DNA from 3 places in the Cereibacter azotoformans genome. Region 1 is predicted to be linked to each of the others. Evidence: riboswitches for the same ligand, from Rfam matches in the RefSeq annotation. Region 1 holds a riboswitch; each other region holds the start of a gene.
The links. A riboswitch is a leader RNA that binds a small molecule or an ion and turns the genes downstream of it on or off. The one in region 1 is predicted to bind cobalamin.
Positions count from the first base shown of each region.

Region 2: another riboswitch for cobalamin. It lies ahead of LV780_RS06835 (DUF1636 family protein); the one in region 1 lies ahead of LV780_RS20995 (hypothetical protein).
Region 3: another riboswitch for cobalamin. It lies ahead of LV780_RS06220 (TonB-dependent receptor plug domain-containing protein); the one in region 1 lies ahead of LV780_RS20995 (hypothetical protein).

Region 1 is NZ_CP090024.1:32,050-35,316, reverse strand. Features, by position in the region: gene LV780_RS21010 (ABC transporter ATP-binding protein) at 1-763, shown strand, start outside; gene LV780_RS21005 (pseudoazurin) at 768-1,187, shown strand; partial or broken gene LV780_RS21000 (methyltransferase domain-containing protein) at 1,184-1,465, shown strand; gene LV780_RS20995 (hypothetical protein) at 1,689-1,985, opposite strand; cobalamin riboswitch at 2,107-2,308, opposite strand; cobalamin riboswitch at 2,443-2,654, shown strand; gene LV780_RS20990 (nucleotide-binding protein) at 2,738-3,267, shown strand, end outside.
Region 2 is NZ_CP090021.1:1,359,699-1,362,965, forward strand. Features, by position in the region: gene LV780_RS06830 (NnrS family protein) at 1-1,050, opposite strand, end outside; cobalamin riboswitch at 1,164-1,358, shown strand; gene LV780_RS06835 (DUF1636 family protein) at 1,460-1,819, shown strand; gene cobW (cobalamin biosynthesis protein CobW) at 1,816-2,853, shown strand; gene cobN (cobaltochelatase subunit CobN) at 2,857-3,267, shown strand, end outside.
Region 3 is NZ_CP090021.1:1,237,353-1,240,619, reverse strand. Features, by position in the region: gene LV780_RS06220 (TonB-dependent receptor plug domain-containing protein) at 1-1,707, opposite strand, end outside; cobalamin riboswitch at 1,836-2,033, opposite strand; gene LV780_RS06215 (ABC transporter ATP-binding protein) at 2,299-3,267, shown strand, end outside.

The sequences.
Region 1 (3,267 bases):
GCTGCGCGCCACCAACCTCGGCTGGCGCGCGGGCAGGCAGACCATCGTCGCGGGCGTCTCGCTCGAGATCGTGCCGGGCGAGACCTTCGGCCTGATCGGGCCGAACGGCTCGGGAAAGTCCACGCTGCTGCGGCTGATGGCCGGTCTCGCGCCCCGGCCCGAGGGAGCGGTGCATCTGGACGGCATTCCCCTGAACACCCTGAGCCGTCGCGACGTCGCAAGGGCGATCGCCTTCGTCGAGCAGATCGCCGAGACCTCCGAGGCTCTCACGGTGCGCGATGTGGTGGAACTGGGCCGCACACCCTGGCTTTCGGCGCTGGCGCCGTTCGGGCCGCAGGATACCGCCATCGTGGACGAGGCGCTTCGCGTCGTCGGCCTCACCGCGATGGGCCGGCGCCGCTGGTCCACCCTTTCCGGCGGCGAGCGGCAGCGGGTGCAGATCGCCCGCGCGCTGGCGCAGCGGCCGCGGCTCCTGATGCTGGACGAGCCGACCAACCATCTCGACATCCACCACCAGCTGTCGCTCCTGCGCCTCGTCAGCCGGCTGCCGGTGACGGTGGTGATGGCGCTCCATGACCTGAACCAGGCGATGGGCTGCGACCGGCTAGCGGTGATGGAGGGCGGACGCCTCGCCGCCTGCGGCCCGCCCGCCGAAGTGCTCACGCCCGCGCGCCTCGCCGACATCTTCCGCGTCCGCGCCACGGCGCTCCTCGATCCCGCGGACGCCACGACCCACTTCCGTTTCCGCTGCCTCGAGGATTGACCCGATGACACCCGCAGCCCTGCTGTTCGCCGCCCTTCTCGCCTCTCCGGCCTGGGCCGAGACCCACGAGGTCCGCATGTTCAACCGCAACGACCGTGGGCCGATGATCTACGAACCCGACCGGCTGAGCCTCGCGCCGGGCGACGCCGTGCGATTCCTTCCCGCCCAGCCCAGCCACAACGCCGCCACCATCGACGGCATGATCCCCGACGGCGCCGAGCCGTTCAAGTCGCGGATCAACGAGGACTTCACCGTGACGGTGAACGTGCCCGGGGTCTACGGCATCAAGTGCAGCCCGCATTTCGCCATGGGGATGGTCATGCTGATCGAGGTGGGCGAGGCGCCCGCCCCGGTGCTGCCCGACGACCTGCCGGCGCGCGCGCGGGACCGGTTCGAGGCGATCCTCGCACAGGGGGAAGAATGAAGGCGAACCATGACCTCGTCGAGGACATAAGGGACTACTGGTCGCGGCGGTCGGCGACCTTCGACCTCGCCTTCGGCCATCGCATCGCGCCGGGACCGGAGGCGCACGCCTGGGCGCAGCCGATGCGTGACCACCTCGGTCCCGCGCCCGCACGAGTGCTGGAACTGGCCTGCGGTACCGGCGAAGTGACGCGGCTGGTCCACGACCTTGGCCACGACGTGACTGCGCTCGACTTCTCCGAGCCGATGCTGGCGGTCGCGCGGGCGAAGCACGCCGGCAAGCCGGGAAGTCACGGATCTCCTGCGCTCCCAGCGGCAGGCGCCGGCAGGCGATCCCGAGCGCGTCGCACCTCGCCGGCAGCGCGTTTCAGATCGCCGCTCGCTCGGCCTCCGAGGCGCCGCCCAGAGGCCGATCTCCTCGCCGCTGCGGGCGCAGCCGAGACTTGTCAGGCTGGCGCGGCTGGCTTCCTCTGTCCCTCGAGTGTCCCTCGAGGTTCTGCCATCAGAGCGCCGCACGGCGCATCCGCGCGCCGCCGCGACGGCGTGAGGCGGGAAGCGCGAGATCCAGCGGCGCCAGCGGCCTTGCGATCGACAGGGCGAGAATGGTGCAGAACGCCTGCACGCCCGGTGCCGTGGCAACGAAGGGCGCAGCCTTGGCCAGTGCCCGGCAAGCCTCGGCGACGTAGCTTGCACCGGCCGGCAGTCCGCCGAGCCACTGCATGTAGCCGAGCATCGCAAGTTCGCGCGCCCGTTCGGGCGGGACATCGGCATGAAGTTGATGGATTGTCAGTTCGAGCAACGATGCGCCCTCCGCGCAGGTGGCGGAGCGCTGGTCGACAACGGTGATCGCGGGTGTGGCGTCAGGCTCATCGCGGTCTCCGCCCCAGGGCGCCCCGCCCGGGTTGAGGTGACTGCGGTGCGCGAAGGCACCGGAGATGGCAGGTCTCCTGGCTCGCGGGTCACCGCTCGGCCGGTCCTTCCCGGGCCAGAGCCCAGTGGCTTTTCCGGTCTCGCTCGCCGCTCACAGTTGCGGGGGCAGCTGCGGCCTTGCCCGGCAGGGCGCACCGCATTCCCTTTTCATCCGACTCGCGAGAGCCGAACACCATCAGCACGAGATTCTCATGCCGCACGCGCAATGTCCACAGCAGGTTGCCGGCACCGGATGCGCGGCTGCCGCCGACCGTTCAGGTATCGTACGGTCAAATGTGCGCCCTGGATCCGCGGCAATCCGTCCATTTGACATCGACAATTTCGAAGCGCAGCAGCGTCGGGCTGGTGCCCGCCTCGGCGGGTGAAAAGGGAATGCGATGCGGTCTGCAAGGGCCGTTGGCGCAGCCGCCCCCGCGACCGTGAACGGAGAGGTCGCCCCGATGCCACTGGCCCTGCAAGGGCCGGGAAGGCGGGGTGCCCGTCGGGCAGACGCCCGGGATCCGCAAGCCGGGAGACCTGCCAGCCACATGAAGCTGACCGGACGGGGTGTTCCGGCGACGGGTTCCGGTTTCCGGCTCTCGCCGCCGTCGCGCGTCGTTCCTCCGACACGGGAAGGTTCGGATGCGGAAGGACGGGATACCCTCGGCGGGCGAGGCCGGTGCATTGCAACCCGGCCCGCTGCCGCCGGGGCTGATGATCGCCGCGCCCGGTTCGGGTGTGGGCAAGACCACGGTGACGCTGGGGCTTTTGCGGGCGTTCAGCGAGACGGGGCTGGCGGTGCAGCCCTTCAAGAACGGGCCGGACTACATCGACCCGGCCTTTCATCGGGTGGCGGCGGGGCGGCCGTCCTGCAACCTCGACGGCTGGGCGATGGACGCGGGCGCCGAGGCCGATCTGGTCTGGCTGCCCGGCGGCTATCCCGAGCTGCACGCCGGCCGCCTTGCTGCCGCCACGACCTTCCGCGTGGGCCTTTCCCGCCACGCCGAAAGCCGCCCCGTGCATGGCGAATGCGGCGGCTGCATGGTGCTGGGCGAGGCGCTGGTGGATGCCTCGGGCACCCGCCACACGATGACGGGCCTCCTCGGCCTCGTCACCAGCTTCGAGCGGCGGCGGCTGCATCTGGGCTACCGCCGGGCCGAGCTGCTGGCGCC
Region 2 (3,267 bases), on a different replicon from region 1:
AAGGCGCAGGAGCGCGGCCGACCAGACCAGCGCGAAAGCCAGAAGCATCGTCGGCCGCGCCCGCAGCGGGCCTCCGTCGCGGGGGGCTGCGGCCCGCGAGGCCAGCGAGAGGATCATTCCCGACATCGCCCCCATGGTCAATGCGTGAAGCGCGTCCATCTCGGCGATGGGCACCAGGTTCAGCCGCGCGAGTCCCACGAGGACGAGCCCCGCCGCCAGCCAGCCAAAGGTGATGTGGAGGAGCAGCAGAAGCCGGTTCGCCCGCACCCGCCAGCCGCGCCAGCCCGCAAGGCGCAGGCCCTGCGCGATCCCCGCGCCGACGAGGCAGAGGGCCGAGACCGTCTCCTCGCCCAGGAAGGCCAGCGCCAGCGCAAGCCAGAGCAACCCCAGCGCGCACCAGCCAAGGACGGGTCGCGGTGCGGGGTCGGGCGCCGGGCTTTGAACCTGCCGCAGCCAGTTCAGCGTGAAGGCCGGCACCATCCGCCCGCCGATGATCGAGATCTTGAGCGCGAAGAACATCCAGCCCACGCGCACCATGGTGGCCGCGTCGGGCAAACCATCCGTGAGCGCGGCCCGCAGATAGAGCGTCTCGGCCAGCCCGTAGGCCAGGACCCCTGCCCCGAAGCCGATCTTGGTCCAGCGCCTGGCCAGCAGCGCCTCGCGCAGCAGCATCCCGGCCAGCGCAAGGAAATAGGCGCAAGCCGCGGGCTGGATCAGCCAGATCGGCGCCGCGGGCCAAAGTCCCGCCAGCACCAGCGCCACCCGCGCCAGCAGCCAGAGCGCGACCAGCGCCATCAGCGGCCGCCCCGACAGCGGGTCCGACCCGCGCCATCCTTGCGCCGCGGTCAGGAAATAGCCGCCGACCGCCGCCGAGCCGAGCCCGAAGAGCATCTCATGCCCGTGCCAGAGGCCCCATGTGCCCAGAACCGGCGCGGCAAGGCCCAGAGCCTCTCCCCACTGCCACCAGACCAGCGCCGCAAGCGCCCAGAGCCCCGCGCCCAGAAAGAGCGGCCGGTGCGGCGCCAGCCAGAGATCATGCAGTCGCGTCATGGGTGCGTCCTTTACGTCCGCCCTTCTGCCGCGACCGGCGCGGCTTGTGAAGCCGTCCCGCGTCCTCTCGTCCCGGCCCTCCGCGTCGGCTTGACAAGGGCGGCCCTTTCGCTCACCACTGCCGCCGCGCTGGTTCCTGTCCGCAAGCGACAGGCGAAGAGGGAATGCCCCAGAGGCAGCCGCCCCCGCGACCGTGACCGGAGAGGTTGTCCATGCCACTGGCCGAAAGGCCGGGAAGGCGGACCGCCGCGGGACCGCAAGGCCCCACATCCGCAAGCCGGGAGACCTGCCAGCGCTGAGACTTACGGGCGGACGGGGTGTTCCGCGGCCGGTGGACCGAGGTGCCGCCTTGTGCCGCCTCCCTCCCCTGGATCGGGCCCCTTTTCCGCCGCAGGACAAGGGACGGCCGATGACCGTGACGCTTCACGTCTGCACCACCTGCCGCGCGGGACAGCCCGTGGCCGAGGGCGATGCCACGCCGGGCCTGCGGCTTCATGCCGCGCTCGCCGCCGATGCCCCCGAGGGCGTCACCGTCCGGCCCGTCGAATGCCTGTCCGCGTGTTCGCAGGGCTGCGCCGTGGCTTTGTCGGCGCCCGGCCGCTGGAGCTATGTCTATGGTCGCCTCGAAGAGGCCGACGCACCCGCGATCCTCGAAGGCGCCGCCGCCTATGCGGGCGCCTCCGACGGCATCGTGCCCTGGCGCGAGCGGCCCGAGATCTTCCGCAAGCAGTCGCTTGCCCGCCTTCCCCCCATCGGAGAGATGCCATGACCGACCTTGCCAAGATCCCCGTCACGGTGATCACGGGCTTCCTCGGCGCCGGAAAGACCACGCTGATCCGGCACCTGATGCAGAACCCGGGCGGGCGCCGCCTTGCGGTCCTGGTCAACGAGTTCGGCACCGTGGGCGTCGATGGCGACCTGATCCGCGCCTGCGCCGACGAGAACTGCCCCGACGAGGCGATCGTGGAGCTGGCGAACGGCTGCCTCTGCTGCACCGTGGCCGACGAGTTCATCCCCACCATCGAGGCGCTGATGGCGCTGCCCAGGCGCCCCGATCACATCCTGATCGAGACCTCGGGCCTTGCGCTGCCGAAGCCGCTCCTGAAGGCCTTCGACTGGCCCGCCATCCGCTCGCGCATCACGGTCGATGGCGTGATCGCTCTGGCCGATGCCGAGGCCGTCGCCGCGGGCCGCTTTGCCCCCGATGCCGACGCCGTGGCCGCGCAGGCCCAGGCCGAGGGCGCTGATCACGAGACCCCGCTCTCGGAAGTGTTCGAGGATCAGCTCGCCTGTGCCGACCTCGTGCTTCTGACCAAGGCCGATCTCGCGGGCGAGGCGGGCCTTGCCGCCGCGCGCGCGGTGGTCGAGGCGGAATCGCCGCGGCCGATCCCGATCCTCGCCGTGACCGAGGGCGCGGTCGATCCGCAGGTGATCCTCGGGATCGAGGCCGCGGCCGAGGACGATCTCGCCGCCCGCCCGTCGCACCATGACGGGGCCGACGATCACGAGCACGACGATTTCGCCTCGACCGTGGTCGATCTGCCCGAGATCGCCGATCCCGAGCGTCTGGCCGAGGCGATCCGGGCGCTCGCGACCGAGCGCAACGTCCTCCGCGTGAAGGGCCATGTGGCGGTTCAGGGCAAGCCGATGCGGCTTCTCGTGCAGGCGGTGGGTGCGCGCGTCCGCCACCAGTTCGACCGGCCCTGGAGCGGCGCGCGGCAAAGCCGCCTCGTCGTCATCGCCGAGCGCGGCGATCTGGACGAGGCCGCGATCCGGCAGGATCTTCTGGCACGGATCGGCTGAGCCATGCATGTCGTCTTCCGCGAAAGCCACGGGCTCGAGGAGACTGCGACCCCGTTCGATCCCGGCCAGACGCCCGCGGATCTGGTGGTCCTGTCCTTCTCCGACAGCGATCTCGGGGCCTTCGCGGCGGGCTGGCACCGGGCGAAGGGCGGCCTGCCCGCGACCCGGCTTCTGAACCTCGTGGCGCTGCGCCATCCGCTCTCCATCGACACCTACGCCGAGACGGTGCTGGCCCATGCCAAGGCGATCCTGATCCGGCTGATCGGCGGCGAGAGCTACTGGAGCTACGGGCTGGCCGAGGTGCAGGATCTCTGCCGGCGCCGCGGGATCGCGCTGGCGGTCCTGCCCGCGGACGGGCGCGAGGATCCGGCGCTCGATGCGCTCTCGACGCTGCCGGTCTCGACGCTGCGGCGG
Region 3 (3,267 bases), on a different replicon from region 1:
TGTCGGACGACCAGATATATGCGTCAGCCCCAGTTGCCCGCTCACGTCCTCGACGAGTGCCGCCTGAAGCGTGAGCGAAGCATCATGGTAGGGCACGCGGCTCCGGCGGTTGCCCGAGGGATCACGGGCATCCGTATAGGTGTAGGATCCGGCAAGGCTGAGCCTCTCGGTTAGAGGAACTGATGCCTCCAGCTCGACCCCGCGATTTCGAGACAGGCCTTCCCGGTTCTCGTAGCGGTTGGTGAAGCCGTCGGGCAATTCCGAGTCGCAGGTCAGCGAGGTGAATTTGCCACAATAGGTGATCGCATTGTCGATCTCGAGCTGGAAGAACGTCAATCCGACGGACGCCCCTGAAGCGAGATCCAGATCCGCACCCAACTCGTAGCTCAGGCTCCGTTCCGGATCGAGATCGGACGCAGGTGCAATGCCCCATTCCGCGGCGCCCGCACGCTGGTAGAAGGACGGCGCGAGAAAACCACGTGCCACGGCACCTCTCAGGGCCAACGTCTCGGTGGGGCGCCACACGCCCGACAGGCGACCGCTGGCAAAGTTGCCAAACTCGCTGTTGTGATCGCCACGCACTGCCAGCGACAGATCGAGATCCGAGGTAGCGGCCCACTGAGCTTGGCCGTAGAGGCCTGTGGTACGCGCATCCATCCCGTCGACCATGCCGGCAGTCCTGCCGGTCTCCCGCATGCTGTCCACGCCGTAGACAAACTGCAGCCGCGTGCCAACATCGGTTACGCCCTTGTAACCAAATGTGGTGCGGGTTGAATGGTAGAAGTCGGCGCCCGGCGCGCCTTCGAACAGGTCGCGGTCCAGCTCGTAGCGACTGACCTCGAACGTATGGACGCTCGCGCCATGCGCCCATTCAGCATAAAGGCGCGCGCCGGCTTCGTGCCGCTTCTGCACTGCATCTTCCTGCCACCATCCATCATAGTCCGCGGTGGTTCGTTGGCCGAAGGCATCAAGGCCGACAACCATCTCATCGGTCAGGTCATAGCGCAGCCCGAACCCAAGCCGGTTTGCCTCGATCCCGTCAGAATCGAGCGACGGGTCTCGGGGCAACGTGTCGACAGCCGAGAACCCGTCACTCTTGACATGGCCGAGAGAGAGGCGCGCCTCCAACCTGTCAGAGAGATAGCCAAGGTCATAAGCGAGCCGTCGCGTATTGTAGCTCCCACCCTCAACCTGGATCCTTTGGCTGAAGCCCTCGCTCACGGGGCGCAGGCTCTGAACACTGACGATGCCCGCAACCGCAGATCCACCATAAAGGGCTGATTGCGTTCCACGCAGCACCTCGACGCGCCCCACCCCGACACCGGTCAGGCTGCCGAAGTCGAAGGAGGGCGCGATGTTGGTCGGATCGTCCACCCGTATGCCATCGACGAACACCGCAACGTAGCGCGGCGCGGCCCCTCGGATGCGAACCTCGGTCGCAGACCCTGCCGGCCCACTGGCCGTCGTGCTGACGCCGGGAAGGCGCGAAAGTTGATCGGCCAGAAGAAGGTCACCGCCGGCATCGAGATCCTCCGAGGTCAGCACAGCAACCGCGGACCCTACGCGGTTGGCGCTGGTCTCGGTGCGGTTGGCGGTGACGATGATACGGTCAAGCGGGATCACCGTCTCGTCCTCGGCCGGCTCGGCCACCGTCTGGATCGGTATCGCCGCAACCAGCGCGATCATTGAAATGCCGGTCTTCCTCATTTTGTCTTCATTCCTTCCCGGCAGCACGCTGCCTCTGTCGCAATGTCGTGGGAAGGAGGCCCCTCCGCCGACGGTGAAAGCGTCACCTGAAGCGGCTGGACCGCCTCCCGCACGCGCCCCGCGCGCAGGAAAGGGTGATCGCTCCGGCAGGTCTCCTGACTCGCGGGTCTTCGCTCGGACCGGCCTTCCCGGGGAACCCCAGTGGCGTGATCGGTCGTCGCTCGCCGCCTACAGTTGCGGGGGCAGCCGCGGATTTGGAGGGGCACCCCTCACCGCGTTCCCTTTTCATCCGGCATGACGCCGGAACCGAAGCCGTTTCTCAATAGGACAAGTGTCGCCGCTGTCAAGCGCGCCATGTGCAGCGGCCGCAGGCCAATCCTCGCCGCTCCGTATCGACGCGGGCACCTCCGGCTGCGGTCCGGTGCGCCCCGAAGGCCACGGGAGCGTCGCTCACACGCTGCGCAGAAAGCGTGCGCGCGGCGGCCCGGCCGAGGCAGCTTCCTGCCCCTTTGGTCGATTTCCGAGCACGACGGTTGCTTTCGCGCCGAGCCGCCGCCTAACCTCGCAGGAAGACCTGCACGGAGGCCCTCCTTGACCGCACCCACAGCCGTCGAAGCGCGCAATGTCGTCAAGGCCTTCGGGCAGGGAGAGGTGGCCGTTCGCGCATTGGACGATGTGTCGGTCGGGATCCGCAGGGGCGAGTTCTTCACCCTGCTCGGGCCCTCGGGCTGCGGCAAGACCACGCTTCTGCGCCTGATCGCGGGCTTCGAGGCGCCCACCTCGGGCACGATCCTGCTCGACGGGCGCGACATCACGGCCGATCCGCCGAACCGCCGCCCGATCAACACCGTCTTCCAGAGCTACGCGCTCTTTCCGCACCTGACGGTGGCCGAGAACGTGGGCTTCGGGCTCAGGATGCAGGGCAAGCCGCGGGCCGAGATCGGGAATGTCACCGCGCGGATGCTGGCGCTTGTGCGCCTCGAGGCGCTGGCGGGGCGGAGGGTGGCGCAACTGTCGGGCGGGCAGCAGCAGCGCGTGGCGCTGGCGCGCGCGCTGGCGCCGCAGCCGCGGGTTCTGTTGCTGGACGAGCCGCTCTCGGCGCTCGATCTCAAGCTGCGCAAGGAGATGCAGATCGAGCTGAAGCGGCTCCAGCACGAGACGGGCATCACCTTCGTCTTCGTGACCCACGATCAGGAGGAGGCGCTGACCATGTCGGACCGGATCGGGGTGATGAGTGCGGGCCGGATCCTCCAGATCGGCCCCCCGCGCGAGATCTACACGCGGCCCGCCAACCGCTTCGTGGCCAGCTTCATCGGCGAGACGAACTTCCTGCCCGCGCGTCACGCGGGAGGGCGCGTCACGCTCGAGGCGGGGGGCGAACTCGCGGTCGAGGGCGGGCCCGAAGGGCAGGTGACGGTCGCGGTGCGCCCCGAACAGGTGCGTCTCGTGCCGCCGGACGAGCCGGGCGCCCTGCGCGCCACGATCCGCAATCTGGTCTATTTCGGCACCGACACCCATTGCCACCTTGCGCTGGCCGACGGAACCGAGGTGGTGGCGCGG